DNA from 2 places in the Agrobacterium sp. rho-8.1 genome. Region 2 is predicted to be linked to the other one. Evidence: predicted binding sites of a transcription regulator. Region 2 holds the regulator's gene; the other holds the start of a gene.

Region 1 (7,342 bases), 470 kb from region 2:
ATCCTCGCCTTCAATGGTCAGGACGTGACCAAAATGGAGGTGCCCGCCGCAGGCCGCTGGGTGCTGCGGGGAGATCGCGGTATCACTTACGCCGAAGATCTGCCTGACAATGCCAAGCTGTCTCAGGGCACGTGGTGGGAGAAGGATTATAGCGGCGAGCCGCTCGTTTCCTTCGCGGCGGAAGAGGCGGGTGAGCTTGGCCTGAAGATCGGAGACAGTGTCACCATCAATGTGCTGGGGCGTAACATCACGGCCAAGATCGCCAATCTGCGCGACGTCCAATGGGAATCGCTGTCGCTCAATTTCGTCATGGTGTTTTCACCCAACACGTTCCGCGGGGCGCCGCATGCCTGGCTGGCAACACTTGCCGATCCGTCCGCGACGCCCGCCAAGGAAGGTGAAATCCTGCGGACCATCACCAATGCCTATCCGACGATCACCAGCGTCAGGGTCAAGGATGCCCTTGATGTCGTGAACCGCCTCGTCGGACAACTGGCGACCGCCATCCGCGCGGCAGCGGCGGTGGCGCTGATTGCCTCGGTTCTGGTTCTGGCGGGCGCGCTTGCTGCGGGCAACCGGGCACGAACGCATGATGCCGTGATCCTGAAGACGTTGGGTGGCACCCGCGCCATGCTCATCCGTGCGTTTTCCTACGAATATATGATACTTGGGCTGGCGACCGCCATCTTCGCGCTGGCGGCAGGCGGCGCTTCTGCGTGGTTCGTCATTGCCCGCATCATGAAGCTGCCATCGAGCTTCCTGCCGGATGTCGCCATCGGCACAATCGTCATTGCACTGGTCATGACCGTCGGTATCGGGTTGATCGGAACCTGGCGGATTCTGGGACAGAAGGCGGCGCCGGTTCTGAGGCAGGCCGGCGAGTAATACGAAAAATTGTGCGCCACTTAACTTTAACGATTAAATCGGCATCCTGATCGCCAAAACGTTATCGCTTTTCGCGCATACGGTGTTTTTTCGGTTCTGAAAGCTCTTGTATCTAGGAAGTGATATCATCATATTCTTCGGTAGGCTTGCTGTAGCTCCGCAGCGGCGCCTGGGGTATGGTCTTGAAAGCACGACGATATGCCGACACCGTAGCAATTTCGGAGCTCAAAAGAGGTAACAATGTCTGACTTCAACAATTACCAGAACCGTATGACCCAGGGTCATGCACAGTCTGGTGCTATGATCGATGAAGGTCTCCGGACCTATATGCTCAAGGTTTATAACCTGATGGCACTTGCGCTGGTCATTACCGGCGTAGCATCTTTCGCCACCTACACTCTGGCGGTCACCAACCCGGCTTTCGCCCAGCTGCTTTACGGCTCGCCGCTGAAGTGGGTGGTGATGTTTGCCCCGCTCGGCCTGGTGCTGTTCCTGAGCTTCCGCATCCAGAATATGAGTGTGTCTGCCGCACAGGCAACCTTCTGGGGTTACGCGGCGCTGATGGGTGTGTCGCTGTCGTCGATCTTCCTGGTCTATACCGGCCAGAGCATCGTACAGACGTTCTTCATCACCGCTGCTTCCTTCGGCGCGCTGTCGCTTTACGGCTACACGACGAAGAAGAATCTTTCCGGCATGGGCTCGTTCCTGATCATGGGCCTGTTCGGTCTGATCATCGCGTCTATCGTCAATATCTTCCTGCAGTCGTCCGCCATGGGCTTTGCGATCTCCGCCATCGGCGTGCTGATCTTCGCGGGCCTGACCGCCTACGACACGCAGAAGATCAAGGAAATGTATTTCGACGGTGACGACGTTGCCACGGCTGGCCGCAAGGCCATCATGGGCGCACTGACCCTCTATCTCGACTTCATCAACCTGTTCATGTTCCTGCTGCAGTTTCTTGGAAACCGCGACAAGTAAGACCGGTTGACACAGACATGGAAAAGGCGGCTCTCGGGCCGCCTTTTTTGTTGGTGAAAATCTGCCTGTTTACCTGATGAGCTTCACGACCTTCTCGAAGACCTTCAGCACCTGCGCCAATTCATGCCCGCGCTTCAAGATGCGGCCGTCGACATTGATGACGCTGTAGGCGCCCTGCTTGGCGGCAAGCTTAGGGTTCTTTTCGATGCGGAAGAGCGGCATTTCACCAGAGCGTTTGAACACGGAAAAAACGGCTTTTTCCTTGAGATGGTCGATGGCGTAGTCCCGCCATTCTCCTTCACCCACCATCTGACCATAGACCCGCAAAATGGCGTCCAACTCACGTCGGTGGAATGTAATCGGCAAGGGATCCTTGCTTTGCCTGTATTCACTGATATCGACGATGGAGGGGTTGTCGGTGTGAGATGGACTTGATCGCTGCAAATCCGAATGATCCGTCATCAGGCAACCTCGCTCAACCGCAAATGACATTTGTACGACAGTTTGACCCTGACCAAAGCAAATTGCAAGTCTTGCCTCGAGGTCAAAAAAATGCGTGACGTGGCAATGTTTTAGCGGAATCGGATACGTGCAATTGCCCTATTTCGGTCAAATCATGGCCCGATTTGGATGGGATACCACTATCGTCAATTGATGCCTCGGCACCAAGATGACCCGGTCCGGAGCATTGACCCTTTACCCCCAGCCCCCAATGCCCGGATCGGATCTTCTTAATCCAATAGCTGTTGAATTTAATCTTCCTTTGGTAGAAGAACACTTGCACCGATGATTGCCGAGGGATTTCCCTGCGCATCCGTGGTCTGCAACAGAACTGCGCAACCGCCATTCTTTGCTTTGCTCATGACACTCGCTGGTAGCTTGACTGTCATGGATTTCCCATCCCACATACCCACTGTCTGAACGTCATAAACGCTATGCCAGTAGGAAATCTTCTTGCCTTCGTTCTCGCCCTTCTGGACGTCGACAACCTGCTCGCGGGTGAAGTAAGCGACGACCACATCGGCCTTGCCTTGGCCGGCACCGATATCGATGGCGATCTCGTCTGCAACACGCTGCGCCTTTACCGGTACGCTTAGCCCTTCGCCAGCGCGCTTGAAGGTATCGATCCTGTTGTAAATCGCCTGGACATCAGCGCCTTTGACGTGATCGCGACCATTGACCACGGCCTGCGGCGTATAGACGTTGTTGCGGCCTAGCGCCCGCGCATAACCGTACTGGCGTTCGGTGTTTTCCTTGGACGCCAGCGAATCCGCCCAGCCAAGATAGTTCCAGTAATCCACGTGGTAAGACAGGCCGATCACATCGCCCTTCTGGATCAGCTTGCGCAATGCTTCATCGGCAGGCGGGCAGGACGCGCAGCCTTGAGACGTGAAGAGCTCTACGACGCCTTTAACCTCTTGCTCCTGCGCTTGCACGGGCGCGGTGGCCAACATGCCGAGCATGCACAGCGAAAAACCAAATGTCAGGGACCCGTATTTCAGAGACATTGCAAAACCCTTGTCTGGACGCGTCTCCAGACTATTGATGCTATCAATTCATGTCGGGATGCGCTGCGGAAAATAGCGCCGAAATCCCTTCAATAGAAAGTCACGATGGGGTGAGGGGCAATCACGAAACATCCATGTGTTTCACCCATCTCTCCACGCAAAAACGCCGGGATTGCTCCCGGCGTTTTCTGTTTGATCCCTCAGAGCCTATGCAGCCAGATCGCGAAGAACTGTTTGCAAAATGCCACCATTGTTCATGTAGATCACTTCGTCCAGCGTATCGATACGGCAAAGGAGCGGAACATCCTTCACGGTGCCGTCGCCGTAGGTGATTTTGGCAATCTTCTTCTCGCGCGGCTTGATGTCACCTTCGAGACCATCGATCTCGACCGTTTCATCGCCCTTGAGGTTGAGGCTTGCCCATGTGGTGCCTTCCTCGAAGGTGAAGGGCACGACGCCCATGCCGACGAGGTTGGAACGGTGGATACGCTCGAACGACTGCGCAATCACGGCCTTGACGCCCAGCAGGTTGGTACCCTTGGCAGCCCAGTCACGGGAAGAACCGTTGCCGTATTCCACGCCAGCAAAGATGACGAGCGGAGTGCCCTCGGCCTTGTACTGCATGGCCGCATCGTAAATCGACATTTCTTCCTTGGATGGATAGTGGATGGTGTAGCCACCTTCTTTGCCGTTTGGCCCAAGCATGTGGTTGCGAATACGAATGTTGGCAAACGTGCCGCGCATCATCACTTCGTGGTTGCCACGGCGTGTGCCGTACTGGTTGAAGTCGGCAACGCCCACGCCATTATTGGTGAGATAAGCACCGGCAGGTGACGCAGCCTTGATCGAACCGGCCGGAGAAATGTGGTCGGTGGTGATCTTGTCGCCGAAGAGACCGAGAACGCGCGCGCCCTTGATGTTCTTCAGGCCAGTGCCTTTCTTGCCCATGCCCACGAAGTATGGAGGGTTCTGGACGTAGGTGGACTGGTCGTCCCAGGCATAGGTCTGGCCCGGAGGAACCTGAACGGCCTGCCAGTTTTCGTCACCCTTGAACACGTCTGCATATTTGGACTCGTAGAGCTCGCGCGTGACGTATTTCAGGATGAATTCCTGAATTTCGGCAGATGTCGGCCAGATGTCCTTGAGGAACACAGGCTGTCCATCGGAACCGATACCAAGTGGTTCGGTCGTCAGGTCCTTCTGCACCGAGCCAGCCAGCGCATAAGCGACGACGAGCGGAGGAGAAGCGAGGTAGTTCGCCTGGACGTCCGGCGAGATACGGCCTTCGAAGTTACGGTTACCTGAGAGAACGCCAGCAGTGATCAGACCCTTGTCGTTGATGGTCTTGGAGATCGGTGCTGGCAGCGGGCCGGAATTGCCGATGCAGGTCGTGCAGCCGAAACCAACGAGGTTGAAGCCGATGGCATCCAGATCCTTCTGAAGACCGGACTTTTCGAGATATTCGCCAACAACCTGAGATCCCGGTGCGAGCGACGTCTTGACCCAAGGCTTGGATGTCAGACCCTTCGCTACGGCGTTGCGGGCCAGAAGTCCGGCTGCAATCAGAACGGAAGGGTTGGACGTGTTGGTGCAGGATGTGATGGCAGCAATGGCGACATCGCCATGGCCGAGATCGAAATCCGTGCCTTCGACAGGGTAGCGGTTGTCGAGCTGGCCGGGCTTCTTGTACTCGGTTTCCAGCGACGTCGCAAAACCGGAGGCAATGCCTTCCAGCGAGATGCGGCCTTCTGGACGCTTAGGACCAGCCATGGATGGCACGACTTCGCCGAGGTCGAGTTCCAGTGTGTCGGTGAAGACGAGTTCGGCGCCGTCGCCTGTGCGCCACATGTCCTGTGCCTTCGAATAGGCTTCGACAAGCGCGATGCGGTCCTTGGTGCGGCCGGACATCGTCAGGTAGTTGATGGTTTCTCCATCGACCGGGAAGAAGCCGCAGGTCGCTCCGTATTCCGGGCCCATGTTGCCGATGGTGGCACGGTCGGCCAGTGTCATCGAATCAAGTCCAGGGCCGAAGAATTCGACAAACTTGGAAACAACGCCCTTCTTGCGCAGCATCTGAACGACGGTCAGCACGAGGTCGGTTGCGGTGACGCCTTCCTTCACCTTGCCTGTCAGCTTGAAACCGATGACTTCAGGCAGAAGCATGGAAACCGGCTGGCCAAGCATGGCCGCTTCGGCTTCGATACCGCCAACGCCCCAGCCCAGAACGCCCAGACCGTTGATCATGGTCGTGTGGCTGTCGGTGCCGACGCATGTGTCGGGGTAAGCGATGGTTTCGCCGTCTTCTTCCTTGGTCCAGACGGTCTGGCCAAGATATTCGAGGTTCACTTGGTGACAGATGCCTGTGCCGGGCGGAACGACGCGGAAGTTCTTGAACGCCTGCTGGCCCCATTTCAGGAAGCGGTAACGCTCGCCGTTGCGCTCGTATTCCAGTTCCACGTTGCGGGCAAAGGCTGTTGGCGTGCCGAATTCATCAACGATAACAGAGTGGTCAATGACCAGATCGACAGGAACCAGTGGGTTGATCTTTTCAGGATCGCCACCCAGAGCCACCATTGCATCGCGCATGGCGGCAAGGTCGACAACGGCTGGAACGCCGGTGAAGTCCTGCATCAGAACGCGGGCAGGGCGGTATGCGATTTCGTTTTCGACGAGGCCCTTGTTGTTCAGCCAGTCGGCAACGGCCGTGATGTGTTCCTTGGTGACGGTCTGGCCGTCTTCGAAACGCAGGAGGTTCTCAAGCAGAACCTTCATCGAATAGGGGAGCTTGGAAACGCCTGTCAGGCCGTTCGCTTCTGCCTTTGGCAAACTGAAATAAACATAATCCTTACCGTCAACGGTAAGAATGGAGCGACAATTGAAACTGTCGAGAGATTTAGCCACGGATAAAAACCCCGCTTCCTCTGATAGCCAACACGCGCGTGCGGACCCCTGTGCACAGATGCACATCAGGATGCGGGTACGGTCATTTCCGCTGTCCGCACGAGACGCTGCTTTCGCAACGTCAGGTCCGGCGCCGTATGATGATCACGCCGACCGCTGGCGTGGTTGACACCCATATAGATAATTTATGAGAAACGTGCCAGACCGGAAAAAGACCTAAATCGATTTTTTTCCCATCGAGATGATTAAAATCTTAAACGAGATGATCCCATGCTGCTGACAGCAGAAAATCTTTCCGCCCGGCGTGGGGACGATTTGATATTCATGAATGTTTCCTTCAAGTTAACGAGCGGTGAAGCGCTCGTACTGACTGGGCCTAATGGATCGGGAAAGTCCACGTTTCTGCGCGTCGTTGCCGGGCTTTTGCGGCCCGAAGCAGGTGGTGTGAAGATAGCCGGCGAAGGAATTGAAAAGGATACCTCCATTGGCGAGGCCAGTCATTATCTTGGCCACAAGAATGCAATGAAGCAGGAACTGACGGTTTTTGAAAATCTTGCCTTCTGGAAGAATTTTCTGGGTGACTTTCATCGTGGTGCGTCGCTTGGTGTCGAGCAGGCCGCTGAAACCGTCGGTCTTGCCGGGATCACTCATTTGCCATTCGCTTATCTCTCCGCCGGCCAGCAGCGCCGATTCGCGATGGCCAAGCTGTTGATCGCATGGCGCCCAATCTGGATACTGGACGAGCCAACGGCGGCTTTAGACACAAGTGCGGACATGATGTTCACCGGGTTGGTGTCCTCACATCTCGCAAATGGCGGCATCGTGATTGCTGCGACCCATCAGCCTTTGGGGCTGGAGGGTGCGCGGGAGTTGCGGATGACAGGGTTTGTAGGCGCAGAGGAGGACTGGTGATGGTGGGGTTTAGACTTGGTTCAGCTGTTGTGGGTGCGGCTACCCCCGTCCCAACTCCGCCTGCATCATCATCACACCTCAGAGTGAACCCATGATCGCCCTCTTTCTCCGCGATCTGAAACTCTCCATCCGGGCAGGCGGCGGCGCGCTGATCGGTG
Region 2 (7,342 bases):
CAAGCACGGCACGCGCGAAGTCTTCGAAGAGAAGATCATGGCTGACGGCTGCAAGGAAGCTGGCGCGACCGAGGCTCTCAAGACCCTCGTGACTGATGCCAAGCAGGCTGCTGCCAAGTGCGTTGCAGTTCGTAAAGACGGTGCCGCTGTCGACATCGACGGCGACTACACGGAAACGCTTGCCCGCATCGATGCCAACAAGGGTGGCCTCGGCGTGTTTGGTCTCGCGTTTTACGAAAACAACAAGGACAAGCTGAAGGTTGCGACCGTCAGCGACGTTGTTCCATCGACCGAAACCGTTGCAAGCGGCAAGTATCCAGTGTCGCGCCCACTGTTCTTCTACGTCAAGAAGGCACATGTCGGCGTCATTCCTGGCGTGAAGGAATATGTTGAATTCTTCCTGTCCGACGAAATGATCGGCCCTGACTCCCCGCTGGCAAACTACGGCCTGGTGTCTGCTCCTGATGCAGAGCGCAAGGAAATCCGTTCGAAGTTCGAAGCTGGTACCACGATGTAATAAAGCTGGATGCGCGGCGAGGCGTCGCGCATCCATCCTTCTGTGGATTGTCGTCTTCCGTTGATCGAAACGCTTAAACCCGGTGATCGCTTTGTGTATCAAGCCGGACTGCGTCGGCTTTGTCCGAACAGATGACATCTTCGGTCAAAAGGCCGAAATTTTTATCGCCTTTGAAAGTGCCCGATACCGCATCGCGCCATGTGGCGTGCCGAGGAAAGTTTCATGAACACACCTATCATTTTGTTGATACTGGCGTTGATCGGCATCACCAGTTACGTGCTTGGCACGCGCCGCGCTGTCGCGCTGGCAGGTGGTCGTCCATCATCCATGCATTCTCGCGCCGGTTACCATGGCTCTTATGCACTGGTGTGGGCCATCCTACCGTCGGCCTTCATTCTGGCTGTTTGGCTCATCGTCAGCCCGATGGTCATCACGGCAGCGGTTCGCGCCGAGTTTCCGGAAGATATTCGCGCGCAGTCAGAGGCGCAGCAGAGCCTGAACTACGGTATGGTCGGCTCCATCGCGCGTGGTCTTCAGCGCCTGACGGCGGAAGAGCACGACGCTGTGAAAGCCGGTGCGCCGGTTCGCCCGCTGCTTGCCGCCAAGGGCGTCGCCATCGCCGGTGACCCAGAGCCTTACATGGTCGAGGCAGCCCAGACGCTCAACACGATGACGACGTCCAGCCGTATCGGCATGATTGTTGTGGTGCTGGGTGCTGCATTGCTTGGCGCGCTCTATGCGCTGCGTGCCATTGCTCCTCGATTTCGGGCAAGAAACAAAGTCGAGCGCGTCATTCTCGGTGCGCTTCTTCTGGCGTCGTCGCTCGCCATTTTGACGACCATCGGCATCGTCATGTCGATGCTGACGGAAGCCATTCAGTTCTTCAACATGGTGCCAGCCCACGAGTTCTTCTTCGGCACCGTTTGGGACCCGCGGTTTGCGGCCGCAGGGGCAACGGAATCAGTCGGCCAGTTCGGTCTCATTCCGCTTCTTGCCGGTACGCTCTACATCGGTTTCGTCGCCATGCTGGTCGCCGTCCCGGTGGGGCTGTTCTCGGCCATCTACATGGCAGAATACGCGTCTCGGCGTGTCCGCTCCATTGCAAAGCCGCTGCTGGAAGTTCTGGCCGGTATTCCGACCATCGTCTACGGCTTCTTCGCGCTGACCACCGTTGGCCCGTTCCTGCGCGACATCTCCTCGCAGATCAACGGCCTGACGACTGGCGATTACACCTCTTTCATTCAGGCACAGAGCGTTCTGACGGCAGGCTTCGTGATGGGCATCATGCTCATCCCTTACGTGTCCTCGCTGTCTGACGACATCATTACAGCCGTGCCACGCACACTTCGTGATGGGTCGCTTGGTCTGGGGGCCACTCGCTCCGAGACCATCAAGCGTGTCCTCCTTCCCGCTGCCCTGCCTGGCATCGTCGGCGCCATCCTGATGACGGCATCGCGCGCCATCGGTGAAACCATGATTGTGGTTCTGGCGGCAGGTGTTGCCGCACGCTTGCAGATCAGCCCGTTCGAACCGATGACGACGGTGACGGTGAAGATCGTCAGCCAGTTGACCGGCGACCTTGAGTTTACCTCGCCGCAGACGCTGGTTGCCTTTGCGCTCGGCATCACGCTCTTTGCCATCACGCTATGCCTTAATATCTACGCGCTCTTCATTGTGCGCAAATACCGGGAGCAGTACGAATGACCGACGTTGTTTCTTCGGCGGCTGGCGTGCCAGTCGCGCCAAAGACGGCCCGTCGCGATATCGGCATCAAGCGCCGTTATGCAGCGGAGCGCCGCTTCCGCACCTATGGCGTTGCCGCGATTTCCTTCGGCCTGCTGTTCCTCTTCCTCCTGATCTGGTCGGTTGTGGGCAAAGGCTACACGGCGTTTCAACAGACCACGATTACGGTTCCGGTCGAGTTTTCCGAACAGATCATCGATCCTGACAATCAACGCGCCACCAATCCGAACAAGCTTGTTACGGCAAACTACCCGGTTCTGGCGCGCAACGCGGTGGCCAAGGCGCTGGGCGTGTCGCTGGACGACCGCACAGCCTTACGCACCATCGGCACCATGGTATCCGACAGTGTACGCACCCAGTTGCGTGACATCGTAACGTCTGATCCCAGTGTGATCGGTACGACGCGGAATGTCGCGCTGCTGGCGTCCGGTGATATCGACTCGGCCTTCAAGGGCCAGTTCGACATGACCGGCGAAGAGGCCAACCGCCGCGTCTCCGACCAGCAGGTCAAATGGATGGATCAGCTCGTCGCAAGCGGCCAACTCGCCAAACAGTTCAACACCGGCATTTTCGTGAATGGTGCGTCGAGCCGTCCGGAGGCCGCCGGTGTGGGTGTCGCGCTCATCGGCTCCTTCTACATGATGATGATCGTTCTGGTGCTGTCCCTGCCGATTGGCGTGGCAGCCTCGATCTATCTGGAGGAATTCGCGCCCAAGAACCGCATTACCGACCTGATCGAGGTGAATATCAACAACCTCGCAGCCGTGCCATCGATTGTGTACGGTCTGCTCGGCCTGTCGGTCTTCATCAACTTCATGGGCTTTCCGCGCTCGGCATCTCTGGTCGGTGGCTTCGTGTTGACGCTGATGACCTTGCCGACGATCATCATCGCCACCCGTGCGGCGCTGAAGGCCGTGCCGCCATCGATCCGTGCTGCGGCTTTGGGACTGGGCGCCTCGAAGATGCAGACGATCTTTCACCATGTTCTGCCGCTGGCCATGCCGGGTATTCTGACCGGCACCATCATCGGCCTGGCGCATGCTCTGGGCGAAACCGCTCCCCTGCTGTTGATCGGCATGGTCGCCTTCGTCGCAAACTACCCGACAACGCCGATGGACCCATCCACGGCCTTGCCGGTCCAGATCTATATGTGGGCAAACGAGGCAGAGCGCGCCTTTGTCGAACGGACATCCGGCGCTATCATTATCCTGCTGATGTTCCTCGTTGTCATGAATGTTGGCGCAATTCTCTTGCGGCGTCGCTTCGAGCGGCGCTGGTAGAAGGAGCTTAGAACGATGAATATGTTGTCGGAAGCAGCAATGGAAAAGGCGCTGGACAAGAAAATGAATGACGTTTCTCATAAGATGATCGGCAAGGACGTGTCCGTCTACTACAGCGACAAACGGGCGCTCTACGATGTGAACCTCAACGTCCGCGAAAACACCGTGACCGCGCTCATCGGACCATCGGGCTGTGGCAAGTCCACGTTCCTGCGGACGCTGAACCGCATGAACGACACGATCGACGGTTGCCGCGTCACGGGTAAGATCACACTCGATGGCGAAGATGTCTACGACAGCAACATCGATGTGGTTGAACTGCGCGCCCGCGTCGGCATGGTGTTCCAGAAGCCGAACCCGTTTCCGAAGTCGATCTACGAGAACATCGCTTACGGCCCGCGCATTCACGGTCTTGCTCGCAACAAGGCGGATATGGATCAGATCGTCGAGGCCAGCCTTCAAAAGGCAGGCCTGTGGAACGAAGCCAAGGATCGCCTTTTGGAGTCCGGCACGGGCCTTTCGGGTGGTCAGCAACAGCGTCTGTGCATCGCCCGCGCGATTGCCGTCAGCCCTGAAGTCATTCTGATGGACGAGCCTTGCTCGGCGCTCGACCCGATTGCGACGGCCAAGGTCGAGGAGTTGATCCACGAGCTTCGCTCCAACTACACCATCGTCATCGTGACCCACTCCATGCAGCAGGCGGCCCGCGTTTCACAGCGCACTGCGATGTTCCATCTGGGCCACCTCGTCGAAGAAAACGACACCGACAAGATGTTCACCAACCCGGATGACCAGCGCACGCAGGATTACATCATGGGTCGCTTCGGCTGATCCCGTCGTTGATTGCAACCCATCGCGTCGAACCGCTTGAGCCCGACAGAGCTTGCGGCCAGCCGCATCGAAACTGGAGAATTCGACCATGCCGACAAACTCACACATCATGTCCGCGTACGACGAAGAACTGAAGTTCCTCAGCCGCCGTATCGCTGAAATGGGTGGCCTTGCGGAGCAGATGTGCAGCGATGCGGTGCGCGCACTCGTCAATTCCGATGCTGCTTTGGCCCAGAAGGTCATTTCGGACGATACGATCCTCGACAACGCCGAACGCGAAATCGGGGACAAGGCAATCGTGACCATTGCCAAGCGTCAGCCGATGGCGGCTGACCTTCGCGAAATCATCGGTTCGCTGCGCATCGCCGCTGATCTGGAGCGCGTGGGCGACCTTGGCAAAAACACCGCCAAGCGTGTTATCGCGGTTGCCGGAACCGGCGTGCCCCGCAAGCTGGCCCGCGGCCTCGAGCATCTGTCCGAGCTGGCCTTGGTCCAGTTGAAGGACGTTCTGGATGTCTATTCCACCCGTTCGGCGGAAAAGGCGCAGACCATCCGCGAACGCGACGAGGAAATCGATGCCATGTACACCTCGCTGTTTCGCGAGCTGCTGACCTACATGATGGAAGACCCGCGCAACATCACCACCTGCACACACCTCCTGTTCTGCGCCAAGAACATCGAGCGTGTGGGCGACCATGCGACGAACATCGCGGAAACCATCTACTACATGGCCACCGGCAGCCAGCCGGCAGGCGAGCGTCCCAAGGACGACAGTTCCAATACGCTCGGTGCGATCACCGAGTGAATTTCCTACAAGCCTGGCGGAGTCACTAGTCATGGTGCCGAAAATAGCAGTTGTCGAAGATGAAGAGGCGTTGAGCGTTCTTCTTCGCTACAATCTCGAATCCGAAGGTTACGACGTGGACACGATCCCGCGTGGTGACGAGGCGGAAATCCGCTTGCAGGAACGTACCCCGGATCTGCTCATTCTCGACTGGATGCTGCCAGGTGTCTCTGGCATCGAGCTGTGCCGTCGTTTACGCATGCGCCCTGAAACGGAACGTCTGCCGATCATCATGCTGACGGCGCGTGGCGAGGAAAGCGAACGCGTGCGTGGATTGGCCACAGGGGCCGATGACTATGTGGTCAAGCCGTTCTCCACGCCGGAACTGATGGCGCGCGTCAAGGCCATGTTGCGCCGCGCCCGGCCCGAAGTCCTGTCATCCGTTTTGAAATGCGGCGACATCGAACTGGATCGCGAAACCCACCGCGTTCATCGCAAGGCCCGCGAAGTGCGCCTGGGACCTACCGAGTTCCGTTTGCTGGAGTTCCTGATGGTATCGCCCGGCCGCGTTTTCTCCCGCTCGCAACTTCTTGACGGCGTATGGGGGCACGACATCTACGTGGATGAACGCACGGTGGACGTCCATGTGGGCCGTCTGCGCAAGGCGCTCAACTTCTCCAGCATGCAGGATGTTATCCGCACCGTACGCGGCGCAGGATATTCGATGGAAGCCTGACGTCTACGACGAAGGCAGATGCGACGTGACGCATCGAAGAGCGCGCGCCCATAATCGACGCATATCAGCAATGTGCGTTTACGTATGGGATCGCGTGGTTGCTCTAGGCTCATCACAAGCCGGTGGGGGCCTCGCTTAAGCTACGCTGAAGATATGATGTGTTGGACAGATGTGGATCTGGGGTGATAAACAACCGGGATACCCGAACGTTTCAGAGCTCAATATCGTCAACAAAAGCAAACGATATCGGATGGCCACTGATATGATGACAAGGGCTGATTGAAATTATCTGAAAATTAAAGTTTGACTATCCGACCGGAAGGCTCTATTAATTGGTTGTCGATATTTTTCTTGCTGAGCTTTGGTTGCCGCGCGATTAGCACCGCGTTTTGAACTAACCCTTTCTTCAAAAAAATCGCTATAATCGCACGCAGGGCATCAGTTCTGCGATCTATCTCTTATGCTTTGAAAGGGTTCATTATGACCACAGGCACAGTAAAATGGTTTAACTCCACCAAGGGCTTCGGCTTCATTCAGCCTGACAACGGCGGCACAGACGCATTCGTACACATCTCCGCTGTAGAGCGTGCAGGTATGCGCGAAATCGTTGAAGGCCAGAAGCTGAGCTACGACCTTGAGCGCGACAACAAGTCGGGCAAAATGTCTGCTTGCAACCTTCAGGCTGCTTAAATAACGGGATCTGCTTTCCCTTGACCACGGATGTACTGGCACTGTTGAAAGCATGAGACCAACCGAGGTCAGGCACTTTGCCTGGCCTTTTTTTGTGCTGCTTGGCGGCACTCGCTTCGGGTACTGTGCCTTTATGGCGTAACAGGCTCCAGGCTGCTCGATCCACCACGCATCGGACTTCCAGCAAATCGATCCCGATTTCAGGCCGGCGCGACAGGAAGGAAATTTCATGTCTGAAACACACAGCAAATCTCGCAAACAGGCAGAGATCGCATTCGGCGCGACGCAGACGCAATTTTTTGCGCGTGGCCATGCGGTTGACGAACTGAATTCGATTACGCAAGCTCGTGAAGAAAAGACGCTCAGACTGCGCGAAGCGCGTCTTGCCAAAGAATTGCAAGACAGCCTGAACCCTGCACCCGCCCCGACGAAACGTGGTAAGAAGTCCTGATCGCAGGATCAGTATGACCACTCAACTGGAATAGAGATTTGAGAAACACTAGAAACATCAAGAACAACGAAGTCTCCGAACAACGCGGCGCCGCGGCTGACGCAAAGGCTGCTCTTTTGAAGGCCTATCGCGAAGCCAAGGAAGCTGCGGCACCCATGCTTGAAGCCAAGCAGGCCGAACAGATTGCCGTTGCCGAGGCCCGCAGAGCGCGCCAGGCTGAACGCGACCAGCAAAAACGCGACGAAAAAATCCGCCTCGAAGCAGAAGCCGCCGAAAAGCAGGCTGAACTCGAAGCTGCGGCAAGTGCTGA

Evidence for each region. Region 2 encodes PhoB, which activates phosphate uptake and scavenging genes when phosphate is short. Its sites were predicted from a motif close to TGTCATNNANCTGTCAT; they were not measured.
Region 1: RMR21_RS13850 (DUF2794 domain-containing protein) is a predicted target of PhoB. The motif match lies at 2,349-2,365, and genes of this name have one in related genera.

What each region holds. Positions count from the first base shown of each region.
Region 1 is NZ_CP192788.1:2,837,628-2,844,969, reverse strand. Features, by position in the region: gene RMR21_RS13860 (ABC transporter permease) at 1-885, shown strand, start outside; gene RMR21_RS13855 (Bax inhibitor-1/YccA family protein) at 1,126-1,863, shown strand; gene RMR21_RS13850 (DUF2794 domain-containing protein) at 1,933-2,325, opposite strand; gene RMR21_RS13845 (DUF1223 domain-containing protein) at 2,616-3,371, opposite strand; gene acnA (aconitate hydratase AcnA) at 3,579-6,272, opposite strand; gene ccmA (heme ABC exporter ATP-binding protein CcmA) at 6,543-7,184, shown strand; gene ccmB (heme exporter protein CcmB) at 7,276-7,342, shown strand, end outside.
Region 2 is NZ_CP192788.1:261,827-269,168, forward strand. Features, by position in the region: gene RMR21_RS01335 (substrate-binding domain-containing protein) at 1-517, shown strand, start outside; gene pstC (phosphate ABC transporter permease subunit PstC) at 740-2,221, shown strand; gene pstA (phosphate ABC transporter permease PstA) at 2,218-3,540, shown strand; gene pstB (phosphate ABC transporter ATP-binding protein PstB) at 3,556-4,371, shown strand; gene phoU (phosphate signaling complex protein PhoU) at 4,460-5,176, shown strand; gene phoB (phosphate regulon transcriptional regulator PhoB) at 5,208-5,891, shown strand; gene RMR21_RS01365 (cold-shock protein) at 6,372-6,581, shown strand; gene RMR21_RS01370 (hypothetical protein) at 6,811-7,032, shown strand; gene RMR21_RS01375 (DUF6481 family protein) at 7,071-7,342, shown strand, end outside.